4 regions of the Bradyrhizobium sp. Leaf396 genome follow, and region 1 is predicted to be linked to each of the others. Evidence: predicted binding sites of a transcription regulator. Region 1 holds the regulator's gene; each other region holds the start of a gene.
What was found. Region 1 encodes LexA, which represses DNA repair genes until DNA is damaged. Its sites were predicted from a motif close to TGTTCNNNNTGTGTTCNG; they were not measured.
Positions count from the first base shown of each region.

Region 1 (7,860 bases):
GCGCCGTCGTCAGCGCCAGCGCGCCGTTGCCGGAGCCGAGCGGAATGATGGTCTGCACGGAGCCCTTACCGAAAGAACGCGTGCCGATGATCGTCGCCCGCTTGTGGTCGTGCAGCGCACCGGCGACGATCTCGGAGGCCGAGGCCGAGCCGCCGTTGATCAGCACCACGATCGGCTTGCCCTTAGTGAGATCGCCGCCTTGGGCGGTGAAGCGCTGGGTTTCTTCCGGACTGCGGCCGCGGGTCGACACGACCTCGCCACGCTGCAGGAAGGCGCTGGACACCGACACGGCCTGGTCGAGCAGGCCGCCGGGATTGTTGCGCAGATCCAGCACGTAGCCTGTGAGCTTCTCCGGCGACACCTGCTTGGAGATCGACGCGATCGCCTTCTTCAGGCCATCGGTGGTCTGCTCGTTGAATGAGGTAATGCGGATATAGCCGATGTCGCCGTTCTCGACGCGGAAGCGCACGGGGCGCACGTGGATGATCTCGCGCGTGATCGCGACTTCAAGCGGCGCGTCCGCGCCCTTGCGCACGATGGTCAGCTTGGTCTTGGTGTTGACCGGGCCCTTCATCTTGTTGACCGCCTGCTCGAGCGTCATGCCCTGCACGGCTTCGCCGTCGATCTTGCTGATGAGGTCGCCGGACATGAGACCGGCCTTGGACGCCGGCGTGTCGTCGATGGGCGACACCACCTTGACGAGGCCATCCTCCATCGTGACCTCGATGCCGAGCCCGCCGAACTCGCCGGAGGTGGTCTCCTGCATCTCGGTCCAGGCCTTGGCGTTCATATAGCGCGAATGCGGATCGAGCGAAGTCACCATGCCGGTGATCGCACCCTCGATCAGCTTGGCATTGTCGGGCTTCTCCACATAGCTCGCCTTGACGCGCTCGAACACCGCGCCGAACAGATTGAGCTGGCTGTAGGCATCATTCGCGCCCGCCGCCGCCCGCGCCGCCCATACGGAGCCGTGCGGGCTCGCTACCAGAAGGGTCAGGCAGGCTCCGGTGAGTGCGCCGAGGGGGAACAGCAGGGATTTCCGCATGGATGAGGGTGCCTTTTGCTTGGCGGTTCTCTTGGAGCTGAGGAGGCGCCATACAAATGGCGATCCAGCCCGCTTCTCACAATACCATTCCGGTTTCTTCAAGGCCGGGATGCCACGTTGGCGGGTATGCCGACGAAATCCCTTCGCCCTGGACTAAAATTTTGGCAACGTCCCGGTTGTTGCGCGGCAAGCGCAAACCGGTCGGCCCGCCGCGCCTCGCAGCTATGCGATTTTACGATGGTTTGGGAGGCCCGGACGCGATAGGCGATGACGATAAGGCTTCAAATTCTCGGGAGGATAACAATGAACGAAGCGCCCCGCATCCAGCCGGACCGGAACGTCGAGCTCGGTGCCAGCAACGAGCCGTTCCAGAACCTGCACGAGTTCATCCGGAAAGCGCGCGCCAACCTCAACCAGAATGCCTGGGACTACATCGTCGGCGCCGCCGAGACCGAAACCACGATGCGCCGCAACCGCATGGCTCTGGACGAGATCGCCTTCCGCCCGCGCGTGCTGCGCGACGTCCGCAAGGTCGACGGCGGGGTCGATCAGTTCGGCCGCAGGATGCGCTTGCCGGTCGTGCTCGCTCCCGTCGGTGCCCTCGAGATCTTCGATCCGGATGGCGCGGCAAGCGTGGCGCGCGCCGCCGGCGCTTTCGGTGCGGCGCACATGCTGAGCTCGGTATCCGAACCAGGACTGGAAAAGACCGCCGAAGCCGCGCCCGATGCGCTACGGCTTTATCAGCTCTATGTCCGCGGCGACGATGCCGTCGTCGCCGATGTCGTCAGCCGGGCCGAGAAGAACGCCTATGCGGCCTTCTGCCTGACCGTTGACACCGCCCATTACAGCCGTCGTGAACGCGACATCGCCAAGCGCTACGTTCGCGAGAGCCGCCTGCGCGCCACAGGGGGCGATTTCCAGAAGGGCCTGGAATGGCGGACGGTCAAGATGATCAAGGACAAATTCGAGATACCACTGATTCTGAAGGGCATCGCCACGGCAGAGGACGCGCTGATCGCACTCGATCATGGCGTGGACTGGATTTACGTCTCCAACCATGGCGGCCGCCAACTCGACCACGGCCGCGGTGCCATGCATGTGCTGCCCGAGATCGTCGATGCCGTGAAGGGCCGCGCCAAGATCATGGTCGACGGCGGTTTCGGTCGCGGCACCGACATCGTCAAGGCGATCGCTGCGGGCGCGGACCTCGTCGGCATCGGGCGGTTGCAATGCTGGGCGCTGGCGGCGGCAGGCGAAGCCGGAGTCGCACGGATGCTGGAGCTGCTTGAGGACGAGGTGCTGCGCTGCCTTGGCCTGTTGGGCGCCACCTCGTTCGCCGAGGTGGACAAGTCCTGCCTGCATCCGGCAACCGCCACCAACGCGCCGAGCGTGTTCAGCGCGTTCCCGCTGTTCGACCATGAGCCCTATCGCTACTGACCTGCCAATACTGACGTCAGAAGGAAGCAATGACATCGCTCTCTCCCGGCAGCGCGGATGCGCTTCTGTTCGACCTCGGGCGCGTGGTGCTCGACATCGACTTCTCCAAGGCGATCGCCTGCTGGGCAGGGCATGCCGGTTGCCAGCCGGAGGCCATCGTCGCGCGCTATGTGCGCGACGAGGCCTACCGGCTGCACGAGATCGGGAAGATCAGTGACGAGGACTATTTCGCCTCGCTGCGTGCTTCACTCGGAATCGGCATCTCGGACGCGCAATTCCTGGAAGGCTGGAACGCGATCTTCGCCGGGGAGATGCCTGACATCGCCGAGCTGCTGCCGCGCGCGGCGAAACTGATGCCGCTCTATGCCTTTTCCAACACCAATCGGCCGCATGTGGACTATTTCTCGAAGGAATATGCCAGCGTGCTCGGCCATTTCCGCGAACTGTATTTGTCGTCCAGCATCGGCCTGCGCAAACCGGATGCCGAGGCATTCGATCACGTCGTGGCGGCGATCGGCGTGCCGGCGGAGCGCATTGTGTTCTTCGATGATCTGGCAGAGAATATCGAAGGCGCACGGGCGCGCGGCCTGACCGCCGTCCATGTGACGTCGCCGCGCGATGTCGGCAACGCATTGAGGGCCCTGGGTATCTGAAACCCCCTGCAGGCGTCACGACACGGTTCCCGGAACTGGATTGGCGCAGCTCAGGAACCCGAGGCCTTTGTGCATTTTTATACGGAGTTCCCGGAACAGAATACCACCCAACGGACTCATGAGTCCGTTGGGACTTCTACATTGGACTTATCCACGTGCTGGGCAAAACCTATCTCACCAGGCAGGCTTCTCTGCTGCTTGAATTCGCCAGAACCACCTCGGATTCTGAACTTTCCGCCAAGCTGATCAGCAAGGCCGCCGACCTGAAGTCCCAGGCCGACCCTCTGCCAGACAAGGATCAAGGCCCCAAAGCGCCCGACGTCGCCTCGAACGACGGCTGGGGCCGACCAAGCGGGAGTTGACCGACGTTGGCCGCGGCGCTCGTTCTTCTCGTGCTCGCCGTGGCCATCCTCATGCCGGTCTGTCTCACCTTCCGGACCATGCCCAGGCGGAGTTGAGCCTCATTGATGACGCAGGATAAATCATCCTGCTTCCCGCTTTGCCTCGCGTTCGCACTCCGCTAGAACTCTCGCCGCATTAGCGATCTGCTCAGCAGGAGTTTCCGCCCGTGGCCCTGATGCCGGTTTCTGACGCGCTCGCGGCGGTGCTGGCCGGCGCCGAGCCGCTGGCCGAAGAAACGGTTTCCCTCGAGGGGGCCTACCATCGCGTGCTCGCGCGCGACGTCGCGGCGCGGCGCACGCAACCGCCTGAGGCGATGTCGGCGATGGACGGCTATGCAGTGCGGGCGGCCGATGCGGCCACGATCGATTCCAGGCTGACGGTAACGGGCGAGGTCGCAGCGGGCCGTCCGTTCGCTGGAAGGGTCGGCGTCGGCGAAGCCGTACGAATCTTCACGGGCGGCGTCGTTCCCGATGGCGCCGACGCGGTTGTGATCCAGGAGGACACGATCGCCGAGGGCAAGCTCATCACGATCAAGGAGGCCGCAATTCCCGGCCGTCACATTCGCCCCGCCGGCGTCGACTTCCGCGAGGGCGACGTGCTGCTGCGCAAGGGAACCCGCCTCACCGAGCGCGATCTGGCGCTGGCCGCGGCAATGAATCACCCGCAGCTCGCCGTCTGCCGCCGTCCGAAGGTCGCGATCCTTGCCACCGGCGACGAACTGGTGGCGCCGGGCAGCACGCCCGGTCCCGGCCAGATCGTCTACTCCAACGGCTACGCCCTGCACGCGCTCGCGCGCAGCGAGGGCGCCGAGACCATCGATCTCGGCGTTGCCGCCGATACGCTGGAGTCCACGTCCGCCGGCATCCGCCGCGCCCGCGAGAGCGGTGCCGACATCCTGATCACCACCGGTGGAGCGTCGGTCGGCGACCACGACCTGGTCCAGCAGGCGCTGAGGGACGAAGGCATCTCGATGGCGTTCTGGAAGATTGCGATTCGGCCCGGCAAGCCGATGATGCACGGCCGGCTCGGCGCGATGCGCGTGATCGGCCTGCCCGGCAATCCCGTATCATCTTACGTGTGCGCCTTCCTGTTCATGGTGCCGCTGATTCGTGCGCTCTCGGGCCGCTCGATGATTCATCATCAGCGCGAGCACGCCGTGCTGGGTCGCGATCTCGCTGCCAACGACCAGCGCGAGGATTATCTGCGCGCACGCCTGGAGCTGCGCGACGACGGCGCGCTCGTTGCTGTTCCCGTGAGCCATCAGGACTCCTCGCTGCTTGCGAATCTTGCTGCGGCACAGCTACTTCTCGTGCGCGCACCGTTCGCGCCGAAGGCCGAAGCCGGCACGCCCTGCGTGGTGCTGCGGCTTCCGGCCTGAGCTGCGGGGCCACACGCATTCCGCGAACTCCGCCCCGTTCACCGTAAATTAAGCAGTTGCGGAACACATATCGAACATATAGTGTCCGTTCATGATTTGTTTCGAGATGTAGCGGCCTTATCGCCGAAATTCATCGTCTCGGAATCGAACGACATCAACCGGGGGACTTTGGTCGAGATGTTGACGCGCAAACAATACGAGCTTCTGCGGTTCATCAGCGAACGTCTGAAGGAAAGCGGCGTGCCGCCATCCTTCGATGAGATGAAGGATGCGCTCGACCTGCGCTCGAAGTCAGGCATCCATCGCCTGATCACGGCGCTCGAGGAACGCGGCTTCATCCGCCGCCTGCCAAACCGCGCCCGTGCCATCGAGGTGATCAAGCTGCCGGAGCTCCAGGCCGCTGCCGGCAGCCGCCGCGGCTTCACGCCTAGCGTCATCGAGGGCAATCTCGGGAGGATACGCCCCACGTCCAGCCCGCCTGCGGACGAAGGCGAGCGTCCCGTTGCGGTGCCCGTGATGGGGCGCATCGCAGCCGGCACGCCGATCGAGGCGTTGCAGACCCGGAGCCACACCATCAGCGTGCCGCCTGACATGCTCGGCTCAGGCGAGCATTATGCGCTCGAGGTACGCGGCGATTCGATGGTCGAGGCCGGCATCCTCGACGGCGACATGGCTCTGATCCAGCGCAACGAGAGTGCCAATACCGGTGACATCGTGGTGGCGCTGATCGATGACGAGGAGGCCACGCTCAAGCGCTTCCGCCGCCGCGGTGCCTCGATCGCGCTCGAGCCTGCCAATGCCGCGTACGAGGTCCGCATCCTGCCGCCGAACCGCGTGAAAATTCAGGGCAAGCTGATCGGGCTTTACCGGAAGTACTGAGCGGATCCAGCGTCCGAGCTTTGTGGCGCGGATGAGGATCGCTCCGGCTGGATGGTTTTCTGGTTCTGCGCAGATTATCCGGCCCCTTTTTCTCCCGCGCGATGTCTCAAGCTTGCTTGCGAGCAGCATCGCACCCCGCCGATTCAAGGCGACGACCGCGCGTCGGTTCGCTTTGAGCGGAAGCGCAGCAGCGCTGATGGCAGCATCGGGGTCGCGTGGCTGTTGCACGATCGCCGCATCGTCTGCAGAGCAATCGTATGCGGCTGCCGAAAATGCTCCGAAGCGAGCTTTGTTCCTATTGGATTGGGGAAAGATAATGTGATCGCGGCCTGCGGACGCAGCCGCAGATTTGCCTACAACGAAGCAGAGCGTTGCGTGCTTCCACCCTGTTGGAGGCCTGCGCCTCAAAGAGGTGCGGGTCATCTTCACATGAGGAGCACCCGATGTGTGACTACAGCCTGCATGCCATCGCGACGCGCCCGGCCGAAGTCGGCGAGACCATCGTCACGACAACGTTCCGCGGCACCTCAACGCGCGGCTTCGCGTCTGAAGCCGATCTCTCCGTCGCAGTCTGCCTGCTGCCGGGCACCGAGCTCGCTTTTGCCGACAACGTCCGTTACGATAACCGCTGGATCTGGACGCGCACCGTCAACTCCCGCGTCGGCAAGTTCGGCAAGATCGATCCGCACATTCCCGATCGCCATCATGACGCGATCGAATTCCCGGACGGCAAGTCCGTGCTGGTGACACAGCTGGTCGAAGGCCAGCGCGCGACCGTGCTGCAGCTGCCGGTGACCCAGACAATTGGCGAGCGCGAGCACAAGCCGCAGATCGCCGCCGGGACCCGGTCGACGATCACCCGCCTGCCGATCGACTGAAGCCGTCGTTCCGACCGAGAGGTCGAGAACCAGGATCAAAATGCCATCGCCGGCCGCGGCCGGCGAGATGGTATGGGTGCGTTCATGGAAGCCCGTCGGTTCGCCTGGTCCCGTCTATCCTCCATCGTCAGCCTGCAAGTCGGCATCCGATGGCGTTGCGTCCCGATTGCGGGGCAGTGCCGTCTTCGGCGCGAGGCTGCCGTCGAAGTCTCCCTCGCCGGCGCCCGCCGGCAACCAGGGGCGGCTTGCGCTGCGCGCCCTCACGGCCTGAACCGAGAAGCCTTCGCCGCTCCGCGTCAGAGCCAGTGCACCCTGACTGGCCAGACGCGGCCGGTCGATGACCATCGCCGCGCAATCAGGGGGCACGGGCCGCGCCGTCACCACCAGCGCGGCGCGGCTGCAATCGTCCGCCAGCGCGTCGATGCGGAGAGAAAGCGCGACCAAGCGCCCGTCAGCCAAGGCCGTGACGCAGCCGGACGCGTCGCAAGACACACCGTCGGCCAGCGAGGCACTGCCGGCGTCGCGGGGATCGCCGTCGGCAGCCAGCCATTGCTTGAGCAGGAAGCCATCCCTGCTCGCGCGGATCACATGCAGATGCCCGTCCCTGCCCCGCACGGCGACGCTCGCGCCGTCCCCGGCGATCAGGATATCGGGCTGTCGCACCGACAGCCCCCAGATGATCGCGGCAAACAGCACCAGCGCACCGGACCAGCGCAAGGGCGTGCGCAACAGGCCCATCACGATGACCCCGAGGCTCGCCGCGATCAGCGGCGCGATCCCGAACGCGGGAATGCGGCCGACCGCGCCGGGCAATGCCTCCACCCAGCGCGAGACCGCGACCATCCAGTCGATGCCGATCCCCATCAGCCACCAGAACACGCCGTCGAGCCCGAACGGCGCCGCGAGCAGCCCCAACAGCCCGGCCGGCATCACCAGCGCCGAGACCACCGGCATCGCGCCGAGATTGGCGAGCACGCCGTATGGCGTCACGCGGTGGAAGTGGAAGGCGGCATAAGGCGTGGTGGCAAGCCCGGCGATCAAGGAGGCCAGGAACAATATCGCGATCTCGCGGCCGCCCCACAGCGCGATCCGCGCCGTTGCGGAATGATCGGGCGATGCGAGCAGGTTCGGCATGCCGATCTGCACCAGCGCCACCAGCCCGAGCGTTGCGGCAAATGACATCTGAAA
Region 1 covers NZ_LMQJ01000064.1:272,231-280,090, reverse strand. The annotation lists gene ASG57_RS32635 (S41 family peptidase) at 1-1,045, opposite strand, end outside; gene ASG57_RS32630 (alpha-hydroxy acid oxidase) at 1,349-2,482, shown strand; gene ASG57_RS32625 (HAD family hydrolase) at 2,512-3,135, shown strand; gene ASG57_RS32620 (hypothetical protein) at 3,291-3,497, shown strand; gene ASG57_RS32615 (molybdopterin molybdotransferase MoeA) at 3,704-4,915, shown strand; gene lexA (transcriptional repressor LexA) at 5,093-5,794, shown strand; gene ASG57_RS32605 (hypothetical protein) at 6,238-6,672, shown strand; gene ASG57_RS32600 (ComEC/Rec2 family competence protein) at 6,787-7,860, opposite strand, start outside.

Region 2 (7,860 bases), on a different contig from region 1:
ATGCGCATTCAGGGCGATTGCGATGGAACTCTCGACGTGACGCAAACTCTCTCGAAACTTGTCAATGAAGTTATCGTATTCTGACATCTTTGGCCGGACTCGCTAAGACTACCATTCGGAAGGTACAAGAGCTTGGCCGCGCCACTCTTCGGTTAGAGCGACTCCGGGAAGGTCACCCCAAACGCCTTCGTCAGCATGATCAAGCACGATAATCTGAAGGCGACCGCCGGCGGCTTCCGCTTCTCGCCCCAACAGGGCAAATATCTTGCGGACAGCTACGACGTCTTGATCACGGAGAGTGAAACCCTCGGCCGTATCATCGCTCGCGGCCCGCTTTGGAAAATAGACTTGGCTCGGTTGATCGTAGACCAGAAAACCCGGTACGAAATGTTGGGGCTCTGTCAGGAAGAACTTTTGCAGTGCAAGCGTCAGGCTAACGTGATATGCAAGCCAATTTGCACCACTGCCGATTTCCCAAAGATAGTCGTCTCGACTACCGCGAATTACTTTGATCGTAAGGTCCTCAATTATGAGTTTGACTGGTGCACCCGGCCATTCAGCATCGAGTTGGGGGACCATTTGGCTGGTCATGCTCTCAACTCTAGCAAGAGCATTGCTCAATTTGCGACGGATCTCTGCTTCGGAAATGACCTTTTGAACATCTTCGATTTGTTTTCGAAGTGCGGCGATCTCCGTACGCAGGTTTGACGATTGGTCCGCACGGTCATACAACTGCAGTGCTTGCTCAAGACGCCCTAAGAAACGTTCAACCCGATCAAAATGGTTGGTAGCTTCACGTGCGATCTCGGAAGCTCGTTCCAAGTTGGAAATTTCATTTCGAGTTTCGTTCAGCTGGCTGAGTACTTCCTCTGTGGCCGATCGCTGTCTGAGCATTTCTTTGTCAAGCGTGCCTGATACGCTTGGAAGGGACTTGAGCCTTACGTCCAGGGCGTCGAGACTGTCGCAAAGCTGCATCAGCTTGCCTCTGCCGCCTCCACTAAGCTCGGCTAGCTACATCATCTAATAATTCCAAGGAGACCTGAGCCCCGCTGGGACAAGTCAGAAGGTGATAGCAAAGTCGAACCGGTTGCAGCGCGAAGCCCAAATATGGCCCGGGTGCAGCATGCTTTGCAGCCTTTACAGCAACGTTCATTCCGCCCCTACTTCGTGGACCGAGACGTCTTTCTCCCTTTTCTTTTTATGCACGCCGCGGTTGATGGCAAATAGGGCTAAAGCATAGGCTGCGAATCGCAACGAAGGGAGTCCTCGCAGTAGGATGCCGCTACGTTGATACACAACAAAAACGGCCGGATCTTCCGATCCGGCCGCCACTCAAACTCTACTCGGCTAAGCCTACGCCACGCGACGCAACCTAGCCCCCGCCCGATTCAAAAAACTCAGCTCGCCTGCTTCGCCGGAGCGGCGTCGCCGACCTTCTTCTGGATGGCGCGCTTCAGCTCGAGGGCGCGCGGCGACAAATTGTCGGCGTCGGCCTTGAGCAGGAAGGGGTCGAGGCCGCCATTGTGGTCGACGCTCTTGACCGCGTTGGTGGAGACGCGCAGGCGCACGTTGCGGCCGAGAGCCTCCGACTGGAACGTCACGTTGACGAGGTTCGGCAGGAAGCGGCGCTTGGTCTTGATGTTGGAGTGGCTGACCTTGTGGCCGACGAGGGGGCCCTTGGCCGTCAGTTCGCAGCGGCGAGACATGGTAGAAATCCTCAATCTAAGCCCCCAACGATCTGCGGCCGCCATTCTGGGCGCCACGGGGGCAAATTCTTTCGTCCTTGCAGGGAGCGGGCGGACGTATAGGGGGGAAGGGGCGTTGCGTCAAGTTTTCGGGGCTGTTGGGACGCGGGTTTTCGTGCCGCCACCCTGGTGTCATCGCCCGGCCTTGACCGGGCGATCCAGTACGCCGAGGCGGCGCGGCTGGCCAGAGGAGCCGCGCCGTACCGGATGCCCCGATCGAGCCGGGGCATGACGTCGGAGAGAGCGGGAGAGGCGGGAGCCCGCGGCAGCCGCCCCATCATCAAAACGGCAATGTTTGTCGCGCCTTACCATCACATAAAGGGCGTATTCGCGCTTGATGAGTCCAGTGGAGTTCCCGGCCCTTTCGGGCCCGGCTACATTGCTTGCCGCGGTTTTTGGCTTAAGTAACAGCGCATCGCGCTCCGATTGGATTGTTTCGTGCCGACAACGCCTCATTTTGCGCAAGAGCTGCGCCCGGTCCGTCCGCGTTTTGCCGGCAGGCTGGTGGCGCTTTGCGCGCTGGGCCTCGGGTCCGGCCTGGCGTTCGGCGCGGCGCCGGCGGCGGCGCAGGGCAAGCTCGAGGCGCAATATGAGGCCTCGCTGGCCGGCATTCCCGTCGGCAAGGGCGCCTGGAACATCGATATCCAGGACGACGTGTTCTCGGCGGCCGCCTCCGGCGGCACCTCGGGGCTGCTCAAGTCGTTCACCGGCGGGGCCGGCACCGGCGCCAGCCAGGGGCGCGTCGTGGGTGGCGCGCTGGTCGCGACCGGCTACCAGGCCTCCACCACCACCCAGAAGAAGACCGAGGAAATCCGCATCACCCTCGACAAGGGCAATGTGAAGGATTTCTCCATCCTGCCGGAGCCGCCGGTCGATCCTGACCGCATCGTCGTCACCGAGGCGCATCGCCGCGGCGTCTGGGACCCCATGACCGCCTCGCTGCTGCGCGTGCCCGGCACCGGCGATCCCGTCTCGCCGGAAGCCTGCCGCAACGCGGCGCCGGTGTTCGACGGCCGCATGCGCTACGAACTCAAGCTCGATTTCAAGCGCATGGACACGGTGAAGGCGGAAAAGGGCTACAAGGGCCCGGTCGTGGTCTGCTCGATCTATTTCGTGCCGATCGCCGGCTACATCCCTGATCGCCCCGTGATCAAGTACCTCGCCGCCCAGCGCAACATGGAGATCGCGTTCGCCCCCATCGCCGGCACGCGCATCCTGGTCCCGTTCTGGCTGAAGGTGCCGACGCCGCTGGGGCCGGCCATGCTGGAAGCCACCAGCTTCGTCACCTCGGCCCAGCCCCCGCGCGTCGCCAAGACGCAGTAGGCGCGCTGCGCAGCTCGCTCTCTCTCGGCGTCATTCCGCCCTCGCGCCAGGGGGCGCGCCACGGAATGGCGAACGAAATCGGGTCCGGAAGCGGGCCCCAATGATTTCAACGACTTGCCTACTGTGCATGGGGTTGTTTTGCAAAATGGGTTGGGAAGGCGGCCATCCATCCGCTTCGAAGACGATGGATGCGGGCCAAGCCCGCGCATGACGCGCCGGGAATCCATTTGACTCCTGCCCGATTCTGATTCGACTCGGGGCCGTCCCCAGTTTTAACGGTCTCGCCCGCTTGTGCGCCTGCGCAAAACTCCATCTAGTGCGCAGCCATTGCGAGTCCCGCGACATGTTGCGGGAACGGAACAGGACTCAATCGGGAGTCAGCGATTCGGCCGCGATTCGTTCTAGAGTCGTTCCGAAGCTTAAAGCGAACGGGAAAAGCGTCGCAAAGTGAAACAGTTGCGCGGGGTTCGGGGGATGGGCGTTCCCACACCGGGGCATGACAGCGGAGCGCGTGGCTGGCCGCCCGGCGTTCGGAGACATGGCTGACACTGCCAGCCCCCACACCGCCCCATCCAGCACTGACATTCGCCCAAATCGGCACTACCTAATCCCCACACATGGCTTTTTCCTCCTCCCCCTTCGCTTCCGAGCGCGCCCTTCACGATCGAGTGCCTGGCGCGGGCGTCACCGCGGTGCTCGGGCCGACCAACACCGGCAAGACCCATCTCGCCATCGAGCGGATGCTCGCGCATCCCTCCGGCATGATCGGCCTGCCGCTGCGCCTGCTCGCGCGCGAGGTCTACAACAAGATCGCCGCCAGGGCCGGTGAAGCCAGCGTCGCGCTCGTCACCGGCGAAGAGAAGATCAAGCCGAAGAACCCGCGCTATTGGGTCTCGACGGTCGAGGCGATGCCGCGCGACCTCGACGTCTCCTTCCTCGCCGTCGACGAGGTGCAGATCGCCGCCGATCTCGAGCGCGGCCACGTCTTCACCGATCGCATCCTCAACCGCCGCGGCCGCGACGAGACGCTGCTGCTTGGGGCCGCCACGATGCGGCCGATCATCGAGCGGCTGCTGCCGGGCGTCTCCATGATCACGCGGCCCCGGCTGTCGCAGCTCGAATTCGCCGGCGACCGCAAGATCACGCGCCAGCCGCGCCGCACCGCCATCGTCGCGTTCTCGGCCGATGAAGTTTACGCCATCGCCGAGCTGATCCGGCGCCAGCACGGCGGCGCCGCCGTGGTGCTGGGCTCGCTCAGCCCGCGCACGCGCAATGCGCAGGTCGCGATGTTCCAGAACGGCGACGTCGATTATCTCGTCGCCACCGACGCCGTCGGCATGGGCCTCAATCTCGACGTCGACCACGTCGCCTTCGCCTCCGACCGCAAGTTCGACGGCTACCAGTTCCGCCGGCTCACGCCGTCCGAATTCGCGCAGATCGCCGGCCGCGCCGGCCGCGCCACCCGCAACGGCACGTTCGGCACCACGGGCCGCTGCGCGCCGTTCGAGCCCGAGCTCGTCAACGCGCTGCAGAACCACACCTTCGATCCCGTGAAGGTGCTGCAATGGCGCAACGCCAGGCTGGATTTCTCCTCGCTCGGCGCGCTCCAGGTCTCGCTCAACCTCGCTCCAGGCCATGAGGCGCTGACGCGCGCGCCGATCGCCGAGGACATGCGCGTGCTCGATCACGCCGCCCGCGACGGCGAGGTGCGCGATATCGCGCATGGCAAGGTTGCGGTGGAGCGGCTGTGGGAAGCCTGCCAGGTCCCGGACTATCGCAAGCTGTCGCCGGCCGCCCATGCCGAGCTGGTGACGACGCTGTACGGCTTCCTGATGCAGAAGGGATGCATCCCCGATTCCTGGTTCGAGGCCCAGGTCACCCAGGCCGACCGCATCGACGGCGACATCGACACGCTGTCGGCCCGAATCGCGCAGATCCGCACCTGGACCTTCGTGGCCAACCGCCCCGACTGGCTGAGAGACCCCGAGCGCTGGCAGGGGATCACGCGGGAAGTCGAAAATAAATTATCGGATGCGCTCCATGAACGCTTGACTGAGCGTTTCGTTGATCGCCGGACCAGTGTATTGATGCGCCGCCTGCGGGAGAACACGAGCTTGAATACTGAAATCGGCAAGACCGGCGAAGTCATCGTCGAAGGCCATGTCATCGGCCGCCTCGACGGCTTCACCTTTGCACCGGATGCGGCGGAAGCCGGCTCCGATGCGAAAGCCTTGCAGGCTGCAGCGCAAGCCGTGCTCGCCGGCGAGATCAACGCCCGCGCCGAAAAGCTGGGCAATGCCCCGGACGAGCAGTTCGTGCTGACCTCCGAAGGCATCATCCGCTGGACCGGCGATGCCGTGGCGCGACTGTCTGCCGCAGACGAGGCGCTGCATCCGCGCATCCGCATCATCTCCGACGAGCGCCTGACCGGCCCCCCTCGCGACAAGGTGCAGGCGCGGCTCGAGCTCTGGCTCAAGACGCATATCGAGAAGCTGCTCGGGCCGATGTTCGAGCTGTCGAAGGCCGAGGACGTCACCGGCATCGCTCGCGGCATCGCCTATCAGCTGGTCGAGGCGCTCGGCGTGCTGGAGCGGCCCAAGATCGCGAACGAGCTGAAGGATCTCGACCAGCCCTCGCGCGCCGTTCTGCGCAAATACGGCGTCCGCTTCGGCGCCTATCACATCTATTTCCCGGGCCTGCTCAAGCCCGCCGCGCGTGCGCTCGCAGCGCTGTTGTGGGCGCTGAAGCAGGACAATGTCGATCTCTCCGCGCTCTCGGGCGCGCAGCATCTGGCATCGTCGGGCCGCACCTCGTTTCCGGTCGACAAGGCTCTGCCGCGCGACGCCTATCGCGTGCTCGGCTACAAGCAGGCCGGCGAACGCGCCGTTCGCGTCGACATCCTGGAGCGGCTGGCCGATCTGATCCGCCCGGCGCTGGCCTGGCGCGAGAATTCGCCCGGCGAAAAGCCGGCCGGCGCGTTCGACGGCCGCAGCTTCGTCGTCACACAGGCGATGACCTCGCTCACCGGCTCGGCCGGCGAGGACTTCGCCTCGGTGCTGCGCGCGCTCGGCTATCGCATGGAGAAGCGTCCGCCGCTGCCGCCGAAGCCTGTCGTGGCCGAGACGGTCGCTGCAGAAACGGTCGCTACAGAGACGGTCGTGGCCGAGACGCCGCCGGTCGAAGGCAGCGCGGAGACCTCGACCGAGACTGCGGCAGAGGCCGTTGCCGGCCTGCCGGCGGAAATGACTCCCGCGACCGAAGCCGCTGTCGAAGCTGTCACGGTCGAAGACGCGCCCGGAATGGAGCCGCGCGACGAGCCCGCTCAAGAGGAGCCGGCGCTCGAAGCGACTCCCGAGGCTCCCGTCACGCCCGAAGATGCCCCCGGCATAGCGCCGCCGGCCGAAGAGGCTCCTGCGTCCACCGAGGCTGCCGGGCTCGAAGCCGCTGCTGCCGAGACTGCCGCGGTTGAAGCTGCCGCATCGCCCGACGCTGCGGCGCCCGAGGCTCCGGCCGCGCCCGCAGAGCCCGAACTCGTCGAAGTCTGGCGTCCCGCCGGCCGTCACGAGGATCGCAAGCCGCGCCACGAGCGCCATCGCCATCAGCGTCACCACAACCAGCCGCGCACACAGCCGGGTGCTGAGACTGGAGCTGCACCCGGTGCGGCGAGCGCCGCGCCCGGTGAAGCGGCCGAAGGCGCGAAGCCGGGCCATCGCCATGGCGGACATCGCAAGGACTTCCGCAAGGGCCGCGAAGGTGGCGAGGGCGGCGATCGCCGCGACGACCGCAATCGCAGCTTCCAGGGCAAGGATCGCGACAACAAGGATCGCGATCGCAACCGCGACAACAAGGGCAAATTCGGCGGCGATCGTGACAAGGGCCGCGAGCATCGCGGCCGCGACCGCGACAAGGGGCGCGATCGCCAGGGCGGTCCGTCGCTGCGTCCCTACGCCTCGAGCGCGAACCCGCGCGAGCGCGATCGTCCGGCTGATCCGAACTCGCCCTTCGCCAAGCTCGCCGCGTTGAAGGAGCAGCTCTCGGGGCGGAAGGAGTAGCCCACGACCGAGCGGCAGCGCATCGACAAATGGCTGTGGCACGCCCGTGTGGTGAAGGCGCGCAGCTCGGCCGCTGAGCTCGTCGTCACCGGCCACGTCCGCGTCAACGGCGCGCGCGAGACATCGCCCGGGCATGCGATCAAGGCCGGCGACGTCCTCACCATCGCGCTCGATCGCACCGTCCGCGTCCTGAAGGTCATCGCCTTCAACGAACGCCGCGGCGATGCGGCCTCGGCGCGGGTCCTCTATGAGGAGCTCGGGACGCGCAATTAATTGCGCTTCTTATTCATTTCTTGGTCGATCAAGCGCACAAAGCCGTCATGATCGGGCCTTCCCGATCTTGCGGCGCCGGGCCATCCGCGCTACGCAAGCCGCGACTTTTGAAAGAGCTTTTCGGAGCGTTGGATGACTTACGTCGTCACTGAAAACTGCATCAAGTGCAAGTACACCGACTGCGTCGAGGTCTGCCCGGTCGATTGCTTCTACGAGGGCGACAACATGCTCGTCATCCACCCCGACGAGTGCATCGATTGCGGCGTGTGCGAGCCGGAATGCCCTGCCGACGCCATCAAGCCGGACACGGAACCGGGCCTGGAAAAGTGGCTCGGGGTCAACGCCGAGTACGCCAAGAGCTGGCCGAACATCACCCAGAAGAAAGAATCGCCTGCCGACGCCAAGGAGTTCGACGGCATGGAGGGCAAGTTCGAGAAATATTTTTCTCCGAACCCGGGCTCCGGCGA
Region 2 covers NZ_LMQJ01000019.1:1,320-9,179, reverse strand. The annotation lists gene ASG57_RS18670 (hypothetical protein) at 1-87, opposite strand, end outside; gene ASG57_RS36835 (DUF3732 domain-containing protein) at 109-975, opposite strand; gene rpmB (50S ribosomal protein L28) at 1,398-1,706, opposite strand; gene ASG57_RS18655 (DUF3108 domain-containing protein) at 2,214-3,068, shown strand; gene ASG57_RS18650 (helicase-related protein) at 3,686-7,120, shown strand; gene ASG57_RS18645 (RNA-binding S4 domain-containing protein) at 7,142-7,393, shown strand; gene fdxA (ferredoxin FdxA) at 7,526-7,860, shown strand, end outside.
Region 2: a site for LexA is predicted at 3,466-3,483, ahead of ASG57_RS18650 (helicase-related protein). Genes of this name have one in related genera too.

Region 3 (7,860 bases), on a different contig from region 1:
GCCGATCTCGGCATAAGCGGGCGAGATCATGCGAAAAGACCGTGCACATACCAGCCGGGAGAAGCGGGCTTGCCGTCGCCGTCGAACACTTCCCCCTCGTAGAGACCGTCGCGAAAGATCCAGAAGCGCAGGCCTTCGGCATCCTCGATGCGGAAATAGTCCCGCGTCAGCTGCTTGCCGTCCTGCCGCCACCACTCCATCGCGATGCGCTCGGGCCCTTCCACCCGCACCACTGCATGCAGCGCGCGCCGCCAGGTGAATTGATGCGGCGGACCATCCGGCACGGTCGCGAAAGGCACCTTGATCGGCTCCGGCTTGTCGAACAGCCGCAAGGGACGCAGCGGCGGCTCGCTCTCGGTGCGCGCCGGCCATGTGGCCTGCATGGCGGCGGCGAGATGATGCTGCGCCTGTGCGGCGAGCACCGCACACTCGGGGATATGAGTGTCCTGCGGCAGATGTACGACGACACGCTTTCCGCCGATGCGCGCGGCGATGCGGTCGATCAGCGCAGCAAGCTCGTCATTGTCATGGACATGGGCATCGAGATCGCGCTGCTCCTGTACCACGATCTCGGTGCGGCTCGCCGACAGCCGTATCATGTCGAAGCCAAAGCCGGGGTCCAGCGGATCGGCGAGCGCATCGAGACGCTCGCGGAACAGCCGGTCGATCACGGCGCTTCGCGTCACCGGACGTCCGGTCTCGACCGTGATCGCGCGCACCGCGCCATCGGTGCGGAAGAACGCGGCCTCCAGACGCCGCGCGCCCTTGCCCTGCTTCTCCATGGATGCGATCAGCGTGTCCGCCAGCCGCGACAGCGTCATCGCGATCATAGTGTCGGTCGCGATCGGTTCGGCAAAGCGCTTCTCGACGATGTAGTCGGGCAACGGCTTGCGCGGGCTGATCGGCGCATCGCCCTGCCCCAGCGCATGCGCGAGCAGCGTGGAGAAGCGCGCGCCGAACCGCGCCGTGATCTCGCTCGGCGCGCGCGAGGCGACATCGCCGATGATTTTCAGACCGGCGCGGCGCAGACCGGTGGTGATCGCCTCGCCCGCCCCTAGCGCGGACACCGGAAATGAACTGATCGCGACCGCCTCCTCGCCATCGGCCACGATGGTGCCCGTGGCCTGCCGCGTCAGCGTGCGTGCACAGACCGAGGTGCCGGCAATCGCGGCACTGACGGCAAAGCCCTGCCGGCCGAGCGCCCGGACCAGCGTCCGCAACAGTGCGGCTTCGCCGCCGAACAGATGTGCGCAGCCGGTGATGTCGAGGAACAGCCCGTGCGGCGGATCGAGCGCCACCAGAGGTGTGAAGCGGTCGCACCAGTCGGCGATATCGCTGAGCGTCTTCGCATCGGCCACGGTATCGGCGTCGAACACCTTCAGGTCAGGACACATCGCACGCGCATTGGCCAGAGGCTGGCCAATGTACAGGCCGAGGCGCTCGGCGGCCTCGTCCAGCGCATGAATCAACAGCGCATTGTTGTCCTTGATGACGACGATGCTCGGCTCGTTACTCTTATGCAGACCGACTTTCCCAAAGAACCGTTGGATCCGATCGATGGGCAGGCGCGGCAGCCACAGGCTGAGAATACGTCGACGGCTCATTGAACTGGCACTCATCACAATTCCATTCCATGATCCACCGGCCGCACGGGCCATGACGATTGCGGAGGAGTTCAGCATCGAAGCGTGGCGCACCCCAGGCACTCCATGCTGCCCCCGGCGGCGAATGCGCCGCGCGCAGCATCCATCGTGTCTCCGCGGTCGAGGGCAGCGGCTGCGCGGCCATGCGCAACATCAGGCCGACGACGCCGGAGCCTTGCGCGGCCAGCGTCAGCTTGCGGCTCGCCACCGGATCGAACTGCTTGATATCGCCCCAGAGCTCGAGCACGACAGCGCCCAGTGCGTCGCAGGCAAGCGCATCGGCCGAGGTGCGCAGCGCGCTCTCGACATCGGCGGCACGCACCATCACCACGCGACGCGGATCGAGGCCGAGTTCGGCGAGTCCGCTCATCGACAGCGCGCCGGTTTCGATATCCGAAAAATCCTGCCGCACCCACAGCAGCGGCCGACGCGCTGAGACGCGCCCCGCAAGTCCCATGACAAACCCTGTCGCGGCAGCACCCTGACGTCCTTCGCAAAACACCTCGTGGATCGCCGCGCGCGCAAGCCCGCCCTTCAGCGCGCTGTCCGCCTCGCTATGGCCGAGCGCGACGCGCTCGTGCTGATGCACGACCGCGGTCTCGATGCGCTCGATCTGGCCGCGCAAGATTGCAAGCGCGCTTCCACGTGCGGAGGCGCATGATCCGCCAAAGTGTGAGCGGTTTGGCGACAAGATCATGTGCCCTCTTAAAAAGAAGAGCGCGATCGGACGCAAAACCGGCGACCACTTTTGCTGATCGCGCTCTGCATGCCCGCCGCTCCTCAGAAATTTGATGCCGTGGTCTTCAAAAGAAGAACCAGCAGCTGGCCCATTTGTTCATGATATGTTCTAATATAAAGCTAACGGTCGCCACAGAGTCAATCGAATTGGCGCACTTTCAGATTCACGAGCTGAATCAAGAGGATTCCTCCATGGACGTACAACGCAAGCTGGAGATTCTGGCGGATGCCGCCAAATACGACGCGTCCTGCGCCTCCAGCGGCACCGAAAAGCGGGATTCCAGTGATCGCAAGGGCATGGGCTCGACCGCGCCCGGCATGGGGATCTGCCATTCCTACGCGCCGGACGGCCGCTGCATCTCGCTGCTCAAGGTGCTGCTGACCAACGCCTGCAATTACGATTGCCTCTATTGCGTCAACCGCGCCTCCTCCAATGTACCGCGCGCCCGCTTCACCATCGACGAGATCGTCAAGCTCACGCTCGACTTCTACCGGCGCAATTACATCGAAGGCCTGTTCCTCTCCTCCGGCATCATCCGTAGCCCTGATTACACGATGGAGCAGGTCGTCAGCGTCGCGCGCAAGCTGCGCGAAGAGCATCATTTCCGCGGTTACATTCACCTGAAAACCATTCCCGAAGCCGACGATGCGTTGATCGCGGAGGCCGGCAAGTATGCCGACCGCCTCTCCATCAACATCGAGATGCCTGAGGAAACCAGCCTGCAGCAATTCGCGCCGCAGAAGAATGTTCGCGCGATCCGCCGCACCATGGGCCGGTTGCGGCTGAAGCTAGACGAGGCCGAGGACAGCCATAGCGCAAAGACGAGAGCCAAGCCGCAGCGTTTCGCACCCGCTGGCCAGAGCACGCAGATGATCGTCGGCGCAGACGCGGCCTCCGATCAGACCATTCTCCACACCAGCGCCAATCTCTACGGCGCCTACCGGCTGCGGCGCGTTTATTACTCCGCCTTCAGTCCGATCCCCGACGCCAGCCGCGCTTTGCCTCTGGTACAGCCGCCCTTGCTCCGCGAGCATCGGCTCTACCAGGCCGACTGGCTGATGCGGTTCTACGGCTTCGACGTCGGAGAGATCGTCGATGGCAGCGCGATGCTGCCGCTCGACATCGACCCCAAGCTCGCCTGGGCGCTGCGCCATCGCGACCGCTTCCCGCTCGACGTCAACCGCGCCAACCGCGAAGAGCTGCTGCGCGTGCCCGGCTTCGGCACCAAGGCGGTCGAACGCATCATTGCGACGCGGCGCACCACCACGATCCGCGTGGCCGATCTCGCGCGGCTGCACGTGCCCCGCAACAAGGCACTGCCGTTCATCATCCTCAGCGACCACCGCCCCTCTCCGCATCGTCTCGATGCCGCCGGACTGATCGAACGGTTCAAGCCAAAAGCGACACAGCTGGGATTTGGCTTCTGATGCAATACATCATCCTCGACACCGAAACCGATTTCGACGGCTGGCGCAAAGCCGCGCGTAGCCTCGTGCTTCACCACGTGCGGCCCAGCGACGTCACCTGGAGCGTGCAAGGCCGTGAAGCGGAGTTGTTCGCACCGCCCTCGCCATCTCCGATCCTCGAGGTGAACGACGCCACCTTCACCGTCTCGACAAAGTTCATCGAGCTTGCGAAGGCCGCAATCCTGCATCGCGATGCCGAGCGCTTTGCGGTCCTCTATCGGCTGCTCTGGCGATTGAAGGACAATCACGACCTCATCGAGGTCGCGACCGACCCTGATGTCGCACAGGTCACTGCCATGGCGAAGGCGGTCTATCGCGACGAGCACAAGATGCATGCCTTCGTGCGCTTCCGCGAGATCGGCCGGGAACGCCAGGCGCATTACGTCGCATGGTTCGAACCGGATCATCACATCGTCGAGCTCGCCGCTCCCTTCTTCGCCAAGCGCTTTGCCGACATGCCCTGGTCGATCCTGACGCCGGACCTCTGCGCGCATTGGGATGGCCATGCACTTTCATTCACATCCGGTGTCAGCAAGAGTGAGGCTCCGAGCGAAGACCGGCTCGAGGAAACCTGGCGGCGCTATTATGCCAGCATCTTCAATCCGGCCCGCCTCAAGCCGAAGGCGATGCAGGCCGAGATGCCGAAGAAATATTGGAGGAACCTGCCGGAGGCTTCGATCATTAAGCCTTTGATCGAGGATGCCGAGCGCATGACCGGTGCTATGATCGCCAATGCCGCAACCGATCCGCACAAGCCTCAAAAGCGACCGGAGGCTCCGATGAAACGCAAGACTGTCGGCGACGATCTCGAAGCGCTTCGCGAGGAGGCTGCGCATTGCCGCGCGTGCCATCTCTACAAGGATGCGACCCAGACCGTGTTTGGCGAGGGTCCGAAATCCGCCAATATCATGCTGGTAGGCGAGCAGCCCGGTGACAAGGAAGACCTCGCCGGCCATCCCTTTGTCGGTCCGGCCGGCCAGATGCTCGATCGCGCGCTGGAGGAAGCCGGCGTCGACCGCAAGAAGGTCTATGTCACCAACGCGGTCAAGCACTTCAAATTCGTGCCGCGCGGAAAAATCCGCCTGCATCAGAAACCGAACACACCTGAGATCCGGGCGTGCCGACAATGGTATGAGCGGGAAGTTGCGGCACTCCAGCCCGATCTCATCGTTGCAATGGGCGCCACTGCCGCGCAAAGCGTGTTCGGCAAGATCACTCCGATCGGCAAGAACCGCGGCCGGCTCATCGACCTTCCCGACGGTCGCAAAGCGCTCGTGACGGTGCATCCCTCATATCTGCTGCGACTGCCGGATCCGGAAGCCAAGGTGCTGGAGTATCGACGCTTTGTCGAGGATTTGAAGATCGCCGCCGGCTTACAGAGGAAGTCCGCACGAGCTGCGTAAATACGCGCAGAAACGGCTTCACGCATCGTCGGCGATGCGATCTCTCAAACAACAAAGGGCTCGTGGAATGCACGGGCCCTTTCATTGATGCTTCCAGCTCGACCTTAGGACGCCGCCAGCTGCTCCTCGACCAGCTTGACCCAGTAGGACGTGCCGTAGACGATCGCCTCGTCATTGAAATTGTAGGCGGGGTGATGCAGGCCGGCGCTGTCGCCGTTGCCGCAGAAGATGAAGGCGCCGGGCCGCGCTTCCAGCATGTAGGCGAAATCCTCGCCGCCCATCAGCGGCGCCATCTCGTGAACATTGGCTTCGCCCGCGACTTGCCCGGCAATGCGCCGCGCCACCTCGGTCTCCGCCGCGTGATTGTTCACGATGGGATAGTTGCGCTTGTAGCGCAGGTCGATCTTGGCGCCAGTGATCTGCGCCACGCCTGCGACCACTTCATGCACGCGCTTCTCGACCAGCTTGCGCACCTCCGGCGACAGCGTGCGGATGGTGCCTCTCAGCGTCGCCGTCTGCGGAATGACGTTCCGAGCGTTTCCGGCGTGAAATTCGCAGATCGAGATCACCGCCGATTCGAGGGGATCGACGCTTCGCGCGACGATCGTCTGCAGGGCCGTGATCACCTGCGCACCGACCAGCACGGAATCGACGCATTTGTGCGGGCGCGCGGCGTGGCCTCCGAGGCCCTCGATCATGATATCGACCTCGTCGGTCGCCGCCATGATCGGACCCGGCCGGATCGCGAATGAGCCGATCGGGATGCCGGGCCCATTGTGCATGCCATAGACCTGCTCGATGCCGAAGCGCTCCATCAGGCCGTCCTTGACCATTGCCGCGCCGCCGGCGCCGCCCTCTTCGGCCGGCTGGAAGATCACGACGGCATCGCCGGCAAAGTTGCGGGTTTCGGCGAGGTAGCGGGCGGCTCCCAGCAGCATTGCAGTGTGGCCGTCATGGCCGCAGGCGTGCATCTTGCCAGGGATCTTGGAGGCGTAAGGCAGGTTGGTCTGCTCTTCGACCGGCAGCGCGTCCATATCGGCACGCATCCCGATTACTTTGAGACCCTCGCCGGGCGGCTTATTGCCCTTGATGACACCGACCACGCCGGTCTGGCCGAGCCCGGTCACGACCTCATCGCAGCCGAACTCGCGAAGCCGGTCCGCGACGAATGCTGCGGTGCGGTCGACGTCATATAGCAGTTCGGGGTGCTGGTGGATGTCCCGTCGCCAGGCCTGGATGTCGGGCTGAAGGTCGGCGACGCGGTTCACGATGGGCATGGAGATCTCGACATTATGGGAATGCAGGATTGTCTATCATGCAAGCGCCGGTCCACCCAACTGCCGGGGATCGGGGGAGCCCCGCCTGCTTCGCATGGCCGGACTTGTCCCGATCCGCTGCGTCTGCGTATTAAGCGGAACGCAAAATGACCATCCGGGTGGAGCAGAATGCCAAGACGGCTCGAAGGTGAGTTTGACTACATTGTCGTCGGAGCCGGTACGGCGGGCTGCATCGTCGCGAACCGGCTGTCGGCCATGCCAAGCAATCGCGTTCTCGTCCTCGAAGCCGGTGGCGACGACAATTGGATCTGGTTCCACATCCCGGTCGGTTATCTCTTCGCGATCGGCAATCCCCGTTCGGACTGGATGTTCAAGACCGAGGCCGAGCCAGGCCTGAACGGCCGATCGCTCGCCTACCCCCGCGGCAAAGTGATTGGCGGCTGCTCGGCAATCAACGCCATGATCTCGATGCGCGGACAGGCTGCCGACTACGATCACTGGCGCCAGCTTGGGCTGACCGGCTGGGGCTATGAGGACGTGCTGCCGCTGTTCAAGCGGCTGGAGGACCACTTCCTCGGCGCGAGCGAGCATCACGGCGCCGGCGGCGGCTGGCGTATCGAGGCACCGCGGCTGTCATGGGCCATTCTCGACGCAGTCGGCGACGCCGCCGAGGAGATGGGCATCAAGCGCATCCCGGACTTCAACACCGGCGACAACGAAGGCACCAGCTATTTCCACGTCAACCAGAAGCGCGGCCGCCGCTGGTCGTCGGCCCGCGGCTTCCTCAAGCCCGCGTTGAACCGCCCCAATCTGCGGCTCGAGAAGCACGTCCTGGTCGATCGTCTCATCATCGAGCAGGGCCGCGCCGTCGGTGTCCGCTTCATCCAGAACGGCCAGATCATCGAGGCGCGTGCGAAGCACGGGGTGATCCTCTCGGCAGGGTCGATCGGCTCGGTGCAGGTGCTGCATCGTTCTGGCATCGGACCCGCCGACTGGCTGTCGCCGCTCGGCATCGACATCGTCATGGACAAGCCCGGTGTCGGGCGCAACCTGCAAGATCATCTGCAGCAGCGCGCGATCTACAAGGTCGAAGGCGTGCGCACGCTGAACGAGACCTATTACAATCTGCTCCGCCGCGGCCTGATGGGACTCGACTATGCCTTCCGTCGCCGCGGCCCGCTGACCATGGCGCCGTCGCAGCTCGGCATCTTCACGCGCTCCGATGCAACGCGCGCCCGCGCCAACATCCAGTTCCATGTGCAGCCGCTGTCGCTCGACAAATTCGGCGATCCGCTGCACCGCTTCCCCGCGATCACTGTCAGCGCCTGCAAT
Region 3 covers NZ_LMQJ01000045.1:276,103-283,962, forward strand. The annotation lists gene ASG57_RS28705 (error-prone DNA polymerase) at 1-30, opposite strand, end outside; gene ASG57_RS28710 (Y-family DNA polymerase) at 27-1,619, opposite strand; gene ASG57_RS28715 (ImuA family protein) at 1,516-2,340, opposite strand; gene ASG57_RS28720 (putative DNA modification/repair radical SAM protein) at 2,574-3,809, shown strand; gene ASG57_RS28725 (UdgX family uracil-DNA binding protein) at 3,809-5,251, shown strand; gene ASG57_RS28730 (M20 aminoacylase family protein) at 5,356-6,528, opposite strand; gene ASG57_RS28735 (GMC family oxidoreductase) at 6,697-7,860, shown strand, end outside.
Region 3: a site for LexA is predicted at 2,476-2,493, ahead of ASG57_RS28720 (putative DNA modification/repair radical SAM protein). Genes of this name have one in related genera too.

Region 4 (7,860 bases), on a different contig from region 1:
ACGTTGTTGTAGAATCCCTCGCGCGCGAGCTGCTTGATGCGTTCGGCGTGCTGAGGGGCGATGTCGGTCCTGAGCTTGATGACGATGCGGCCCTTGGTGCTGTCGATGACGATGGCATTGGCCTTGTCGAGATTTGCCGGCAATTGCTGCGCCACCGCCGGCACCGCGAATACAAGCGCGGCAAGGACTGCGAGAATTCGGATCATGATAACTCCGGATCAGAGACAACAGGAATAGCGCCACATCAGGCGAATTTGGCCTTGAGCTGTGCAGCAACCAGCGGCGGGACGAAGGCCGAGACGTCTCCGCCCATACCAGCGATCTGGCGCACCAAAGTGGCGGTGATCGGGCGAACCGCGGGAGAAGCGGGCAGGAAGACAGTGTGCACCTCGGGCGCCATCGCCTCGTTCATGCCGGCGAGCTGCATCTCGTAATCCAGGTCGGTGCCATCGCGCAGGCCACGGATCATGATGGTTGCGCCATGCTTGCGCGCCGCGGTGACCGACAGATCGTCAAATGTGACGGCTTCGAGCACGCAGCCGGCCTGGGCCGCCACTGGCCCACAGACGTCATGAAGCATCTTCAGCCGCTCCTCGGTCGAGAACAGCGGCTTCTTGCCGGGGTGGACCCCGATCGCGACAACGAGCTTGTCGCACAGCGGCACACTGTGACGGACCACGTCCAGATGGCCGTTGGTGATGGGGTCGAAGGAACCTGGGTAAAAGGCGATGCGCGACATGGCATCCGTCCTACCGCGCCCGGGCCGCCCCGGCAAGCCGGCCGGGTTCCCTGTCGGATAGTCGGCAAACCCTGGTCGGATCGGCCGGATTGTTTCGTCCTCGGGGTAGCCACGAAACAAAACGGCGCAGAAACGAAACCATTTCCCGCATCGGCGAAGACGTCCGGAAACTGGCCATGGTTACTAATCCAGCTAACGAATGACGGGCCGCACACCGGGCGTGAGCGGCCGCATCACAGGGGACCGTCAATGCTCAAGACTCTTTCAGCGATCGCTCTGTCTGCGTGTGTCGCCGCGGCTCTCACCCTCCTGCCCGGCTTTGCCCCGAAGGTCGAAGCCAGCGTGCCGCAGCCGCTGGCCAAGGGCGACCGGCTCGATGTCCGCGCCATTGGCAGGGACTGCTCGCATCAGGCATGGCCGAACTTCGAGGCCTCGTGCCTGCGTCGCGCCGGCACCAAGGCCAACATCCGCGAAGCCCGTCTCGTCACCGCGGATCGCACCCCGTAGCCGGGTCTGACCACGCCGCATCCGCTGAGCGGTGCTTAGCCCGGCTTGAGCGGAGCGCAATCCGAGCTGCGGGCGAACGCTACTCCCCGTTCGCGCCGTTGCTCTCCGCCTCTTCGGTGATGTGCTCAACCGACACCACGTGCTCGTCCTCGGCGGTGTCAAACACGATGACGCCTTGGGTCGAGCGGCCGGCGATGCGGATGCCTTCGACCGGGCAGCGGATCAGTTGCCCCTTGTCCGTAACCAGCATGATCTGATCGGCCTCTTCCACGGGGAAGGACGCAACCAGGTTGCCGTTGCGATTGTTGACGCTCATGGCAACGATGCCTTTGCCGCCGCGGCCCGTGGTGCGGTACTCGTAGGACGAGGTCCGCTTGCCATAGCCGTTGACGGAAACCGTCAGCACGACCTGCTCCTGCGCCGACATCTCGGCATAACGCTCCTGCGACAGCTGGAAGCTGCCTGAGGTCTCCTCGGCCTCGGCATCGGCCGGAGCCTCTTCCACCGCAGCCTCGCCCGCCACCGCACGTCGCATCTTCAGGTACGCCGAGCGCTCATCCGACGTGGTCTCGACATGACGGAGGATCGCCAGCGAAATCACCTTGTCGCCCTCGCCGAGCGCGACGCCGCGCACGCCCATCGAGGTGCGCCCGGTGAACACGCGCACGTCGGTAACGGGGAAGCGGATGCACTGGCCGCCGGCCGCCGTCAGCAGCACGTCGTCGCGCTCGGTACAGATCTGCACGTCGACGATCGCCTCGTTGTCGTCGAGCTTCATCGCGATGATGCCGGAGCGGCGGACGTCGACGAAATCGGACAGCTTGTTGCGCCTGACGTTGCCGCCTGTCGTGGCGAACATCACGTCGAGCTGAGCCCAGGTCGATTCGTCCTCGGGCAAGGGCATGATGGTGGTGATCCGTTCGCCCTGCTCGAGCGGGAGGATGTTGATCAGCGCCTTGCCGCGCGCGTTCGGTGCCGCCATCGGCAGGCGCCAGACCTTTTCCTTGTAGACCTGCCCACGTGAGGAGAAGAACAGCACCGGCGTGTGCGTGGAGGCCACGAACAGGCGCGACACGAAATCCTCGTCGCGGGTCTGCATGCCGGAGCGGCCCTTGCCGCCGCGACGCTGTGCCCGGTAGGCCGACAGCGGCACGCGCTTGACGTAGCCGGCGTGCGACACGGTGACGACCATGTCCTCGCGCTGGATCAGGTCCTCGTCCTCGACCTCGCCTTCCTGCTCCATGATCACGGTGCGGCGCGGCGTGGCGAACTCCGCCTTCACCTCGGCGAGCTCGGTCTTGATGATGCCCAGCACGCGTTCGCGCGACCGAAGGATGTCGAGATAATCGGCGATCTCTCCGGCGAGCTTGTCGAGCTCCTCCCGGATTTCATCACGGCCGAGCGCGGTGAGACGCTGCAGGCGCAGGTCGAGAATGGCCCTCGCCTGCTCCATCGACAGCCGGATCGTGCCGTCCGCGCTGATGCGGTGGCGCGGATCGTCGATCAGCGTCAGCATGTCCTCGACGTCTCGGGCCGGCCAGTCGCGCGACATCAGAGTGTCGCGGGCGGCGGTCGGGTCGGGCGAGCTCCGGATGACGCGGATCATCTCGTCGATATTGGCGACCGCGATCGCGAGACCGACCAGGATATGCGCCCGATCGCGCGCCTTGGCGAGCAGGTACTTGGTGCGCCGCGTGACGACTCGCTCTCGGAAGTCTACGAAGATCGTCAGCAGGTCCTTCAGATGCATGATCCGCGGACGGCCGCTGTCGAGCGCCACCATGTTGACGCCGAAGCTCGTCTGCAGCGGCGTGAATCGGTACAGCTGGTTCAGCACCACATCCGGCACGGCGTCGCGCTTCAACTCGACGACGACGCGGTAGCCTTCGCGGTCGGATTCATCGCGCAGGTCGCCGATGCCCTCGATCTTCTTTTCTTTCACCAGCTCGGCGATGCGCTCGACCATCGTCGCCTTGTTCACCTGGTACGGAATCTCGGTGATGATGAGCGCCTCGCGCTCCTTGCGGATGGTCTCGATCGCGACCTTGCCGCGCATGACGACCGAGCCGCGACCGAGGTGATAGGCGGCGCGGATGCCCGCGCGGCCGAGAATGACGCCGCCGGTCGGGAAGTCAGGTCCCGGCACGATGTTGATGAGTTCGTCAATGGTGAGCGCAGGGTTGTCGATCAGAGCGACGCAGGCGTCGATGACCTCGCCGAGGTTGTGCGGCGGGATATTGGTCGCCATGCCGACCGCGATGCCGCCCGCGCCGTTTACCAGAAGGTTCGGGAACTTGGCCGGCAAGACCGACGGCTCGGTCTCGTTGTTGTCGTAGTTCGGCTGGAAGTCGACGGTATCCTTGTCGATGTCGGCCAGCAGAGCCAGCGCCGCCTTCGTCAGGCGCGCTTCGGTGTAACGATAGGCGGCCGCCGGATCGCCGTCGACCGAGCCGAAATTGCCCTGGCCGTCGATCAGCGGCACCCGCATCGAGAAGTCCTGCGCCATGCGGACCATGGCGTCGTAGATCGACTGGTCGCCGTGCGGGTGGTACTTACCGATGACGTCGCCGACCACGCGGGCGGACTTGACGTACTTCTTGTCGGGTGTGTGCCCCTGCTCGTTCATCGAGTACAGGATGCGGCGGTGCACCGGCTTCAGACCGTCGCGCGCATCGGGCAGCGCCCGCGCCACGATCACGCTCATGGCGTAGTCGAGATAGGACTTCTTCATCTCCTCGAAGATGGAGACGGGGCGAATATCCGAGGGTTGCGCCGGCTGGTCGCCGGGCTTGTCGTCGTCGTCAGCCAAGGGGAAATCCGGTGAGGTTTATCTGGGAATCATATAGCGCATCGGGCCTGTGATAACCACCCTCGCGCATGTCCCTGCAAGCGATTTTTCCGCCTATTTTTCCAACAACTTAGGCCCTTACGAACCCCGCTCCCGAGAGGCCCGGAATCGCCTCCCCTGCTCAATGGCGCGACGAACCGTCAGCCTGCTTGCCGGACGCAACTCAAGCTCGCTTCAAACATGAAGCGGGCCCGGAAAACCCGAGCCCGCCGCCGATCAACACGAATTGCTGCCACGACACGCTAAGCAGCCGACCAGACGGTGCGCCTTGGCTGTGCGGTCCGCGTTCTCAGAACGGGATATCATCGTCCATGTCGCTGTTGCGACCGCCGCCGGCTGCAACCGGCCGGCGCGGCGCACTGCTGACGGGACCGGAGGAGCCGAAATCGCCGCCGGGCTCATCGCCGAAGCTGCCGCCCCCTCCTCCGCCGCGGCCGTCGAGCATTGTCAGGGTCGAGTTGAAGCCCTGGAGCACGACTTCGGTAGAATACTTCTCCACGCCACTCTGGTCGGTCCACTTGCGGGTCTGCAGCGCGCCCTCGATGTAGACCTTCGCGCCCTTCTTCAGATACTGCTCGGCGACCTTGCAAAGCCCTTCATTGAAGATCACGACGCGATGCCACTCGGTCTTCTCCTTGCGCTCGCCGGTGTTCTTGTCACGCCACGTCTCCGAGGTGGCGATGCTCAGATTTGCGATCGGCCGCCCGTCCTGGGTCCGGCGGATTTCAGGATCCTTGCCGAGATTTCCAACCAGAATGACCTTGTTGACGCTTCCCGCCATCGCCGCTCTCCACTCCGAATGCCACTGAATTTCAATAGGGCGAGTCCCGCTGCCCGCGTTCCTCTGCGCCTCGTTGAGGCGACCCTATACGCTCGCGGCCCCGGATCGGCCCGTCGCACCGCAGGTTATCCCCACATATAGCACCAATTCCTCGCCTGTTCTAGATTTGTTCCAGAAAATCGATGGAACAACCTGGAATGGAACTCTGCCGAAAAATTTGAGGCGGGCGGGGAACCCGATGGAACTTTTTGCGGTTCCCGTGACAGCACGAAACTTAATGAACATCATCTACTTAGCTGGCTCACGATCGTGAGGGACTGTTGCATTTCGGAGACGGACTCGATCACCAAATCGCGCTACGGTTGACTCGGACTTGGACGTTATGGGCATCGCGCTTAACCGCTTCGGGGATCTCGCAAGAAGCGGACAACTTTGGAGGGCTTTAGGAAATGAGAAAGACCTTAGTAATTGCATTTGGGGCCGCTGCGCTGGGCCTCTCTGCTCCGGCAAACGCGGCGGATCTCGCCGCTCGTCCGTACACGAAAGCGCCGGTGGCTGCGCCCGCGCCGATCTACACCTGGACCGGTTTCTATGCTGGTATTCAGGGCGGTGGCGGCTGGGGCGACAGCGACGAGACGTTCTTCCTCCTTCCGAACGGCCCGGGCTTCGCAGGAACTCAGAACTACGACATCAGCGGCGGTTTCGTCGGTGGCGTGTTCGGCTATAATTGGCAGTCGGGCCCGGTCGTTTTCGGCATCGAGGGCGACTATCACTGGTCTGATATCAGCGGCCGTTCGGCGGAAATCAATGCCGGCCTAGGCGACACCTACTTCACGAAGATCCGCAGCTTCGGCGATATCAAGGGCCGTCTCGGCTATTCGACCGGTCCCGCTCTGTTCTTTGTCAGTGGCGGTGCCGCCGTTGGCGACCTGCAGCATCGCTATGATGTTCCTCTCGTCGGCAGTGTCGTGCGGAATGACTGGCGTTGGGGCTGGACCGTCGGCGCCGGCGCGGAATACATGTTCGCCCCGAACTGGTCCGCCAAGGTCGAGTACAACTACATCGATTTCGGCACAAGCACGCTGCAGTACACCGCTCCGGCTGTTGCCGCGAACCGCTCCGAGTGGACCGACACCGTTCACACGGTCAAGGCTGGCGTGAACTATCACTTCAACTGGGGCGCGCCCGCTCCGAGGTACTGATAGCGCGAATCGCGCGTGACGATCGAAGGCCGGCCTCGCGCCGGCCTTTGTCGTTTGGATGCAGCTCGCTCGGGGTAATGGGTCAGTAACCATCACCTTTTGTGACGTTGTGGCTTTTCGGAGACACAACTTGCAGCTTTGATGGTGTAAATGCAGCGCCAGTTGGGCCGTTGAGTCCGCTCCCTTCCGGTCACGGAAGGCAACAACAGAAACTGGTACTGGGATTAAGTTGAAAATGAAAAAGGTTTTGTTGGCTTCGGCCTGCTTGTTCGCCCTGGCAGCTCCTGCTTCGGCTGCTGATCTCGCGGCTCGCCCCTATACCAAGGCTCCGATGGTTCCGGCCGCTGCCGTCTACAACTGGACGGGCTTCTATCTCGGTATCGTCGGCGGCGGCGCCTGGGAAGCCTCTTCGGGCGACCCGAAGATGCAGGGCGGCTTCGTCGGCGGCACCGCTGGCTACAACTGGCAGGCCGGCAACGTCGTGTTCGGCCTCGAGGCCGATGGCGCCTGGGCAGACGTCAGCGCCTCGGCGGCTGGCACCGTTTTCGTCGCCGGCGTCGGCGGCGTCCCCGCTTCGGTGTCCTCGAGGACCGACGCGATGGGCACCGTGCGCGGTCGCATCGGCTGGGCCGTCAACAACGTGCTGCTGTACGGCACCGGCGGTTACGCCTGGATCGACAACAAGGTCACCGCCACCCTGGGCGCTGCCTCGATTTCCGACAGCAAGTTTCACTCCGGCTGGACCGTTGGCGCGGGTGTCGAGGCGTTCTTTGCTCCGCAGTGGTCGGTCAAGGGCGAGTACCTCTATCGCAGCCTCGGCGGCGAGACCTACTTCTCGGGTACCGTTCCCAGCGGCACGCTCAACCTTCACACCGTGCAGGTCGGCGTGAACTATCACTTCGGCGGCCCGGTCGTCGCGAAGTACTGATCACGACCGACGTCACATCGTCACGAAAGGCCGGCCTTGCGCCGGCCTTTTTTGTTTTGCCCGTTAGAGCTCCGAAAGTCCCTGCTGCCAGATGCCGCCAGCGCGCCAACAATCCGTTGACGATTCGCAAGTCGCACTGGAAATCCTCTGTCGTTCTTCCTACGTTCGCTGACATACCCATCGGCGCCGATCCGGTTCCGGGCGAAGCGCGCCTTTCCCTTGGCGCGATTGCGCGTCTTTGGGCTTCCTTGAGGACCAGCGGGATGGACGAAGTGATCAAGGCGAAGCGCCAACAACAGAACGCGGGCTCCAGCCTGCGCGCAATTACGATCCGCGGCGCGCGCGAGCACAACCTCAAGAATATCGACGTAGAGATTCCCCGCGACAAGCTCGTGGTGTTCACGGGCCTGTCGGGCTCCGGTAAATCCTCCCTCGCCTTCGACACCATCTACGCCGAGGGCCAGCGCCGTTACGTCGAATCGCTGTCGGCCTATGCCCGCCAGTTCCTGGAGATGATGCAGAAGCCGGACGTCGACCAGATCGACGGCCTGTCGCCGGCGATCTCGATCGAACAGAAGACCACCTCGAAGAACCCACGCTCCACCGTCGGTACCGTCACCGAGATCTACGATTACATGCGCCTGCTCTGGGCGCGCGTCGGCATACCCTATTCGCCGGCCACGGGCCTGCCGATCGAGAGCCAGACTGTCTCGCAGATGGTCGACCGCGTACTGGCGCTGCCGGAAGGCACCCGCCTCTATCTGCTCGCTCCGGTCGTGCGCGGCCGCAAGGGCGAGTACCGCAAGGAACTCGCCGAATGGCTCAAGAAGGGGTTTCAGCGCGTCAAGATCGACG
Region 4 covers NZ_LMQJ01000027.1:3,758-11,617, forward strand. The annotation lists gene ASG57_RS23125 (peptidylprolyl isomerase) at 1-206, opposite strand, end outside; gene coaD (pantetheine-phosphate adenylyltransferase) at 245-739, opposite strand; gene ASG57_RS23135 (hypothetical protein) at 989-1,246, shown strand; gene gyrA (DNA gyrase subunit A) at 1,326-4,055, opposite strand; gene ASG57_RS23145 (single-stranded DNA-binding protein) at 4,384-4,875, opposite strand; gene ASG57_RS23150 (outer membrane protein) at 5,325-6,077, shown strand; gene ASG57_RS23155 (outer membrane protein) at 6,313-7,005, shown strand; gene uvrA (excinuclease ABC subunit UvrA) at 7,269-7,860, shown strand, end outside.
Region 4: a site for LexA is predicted at 5,032-5,049, ahead of ASG57_RS23145 (single-stranded DNA-binding protein). Genes of this name have one in related genera too.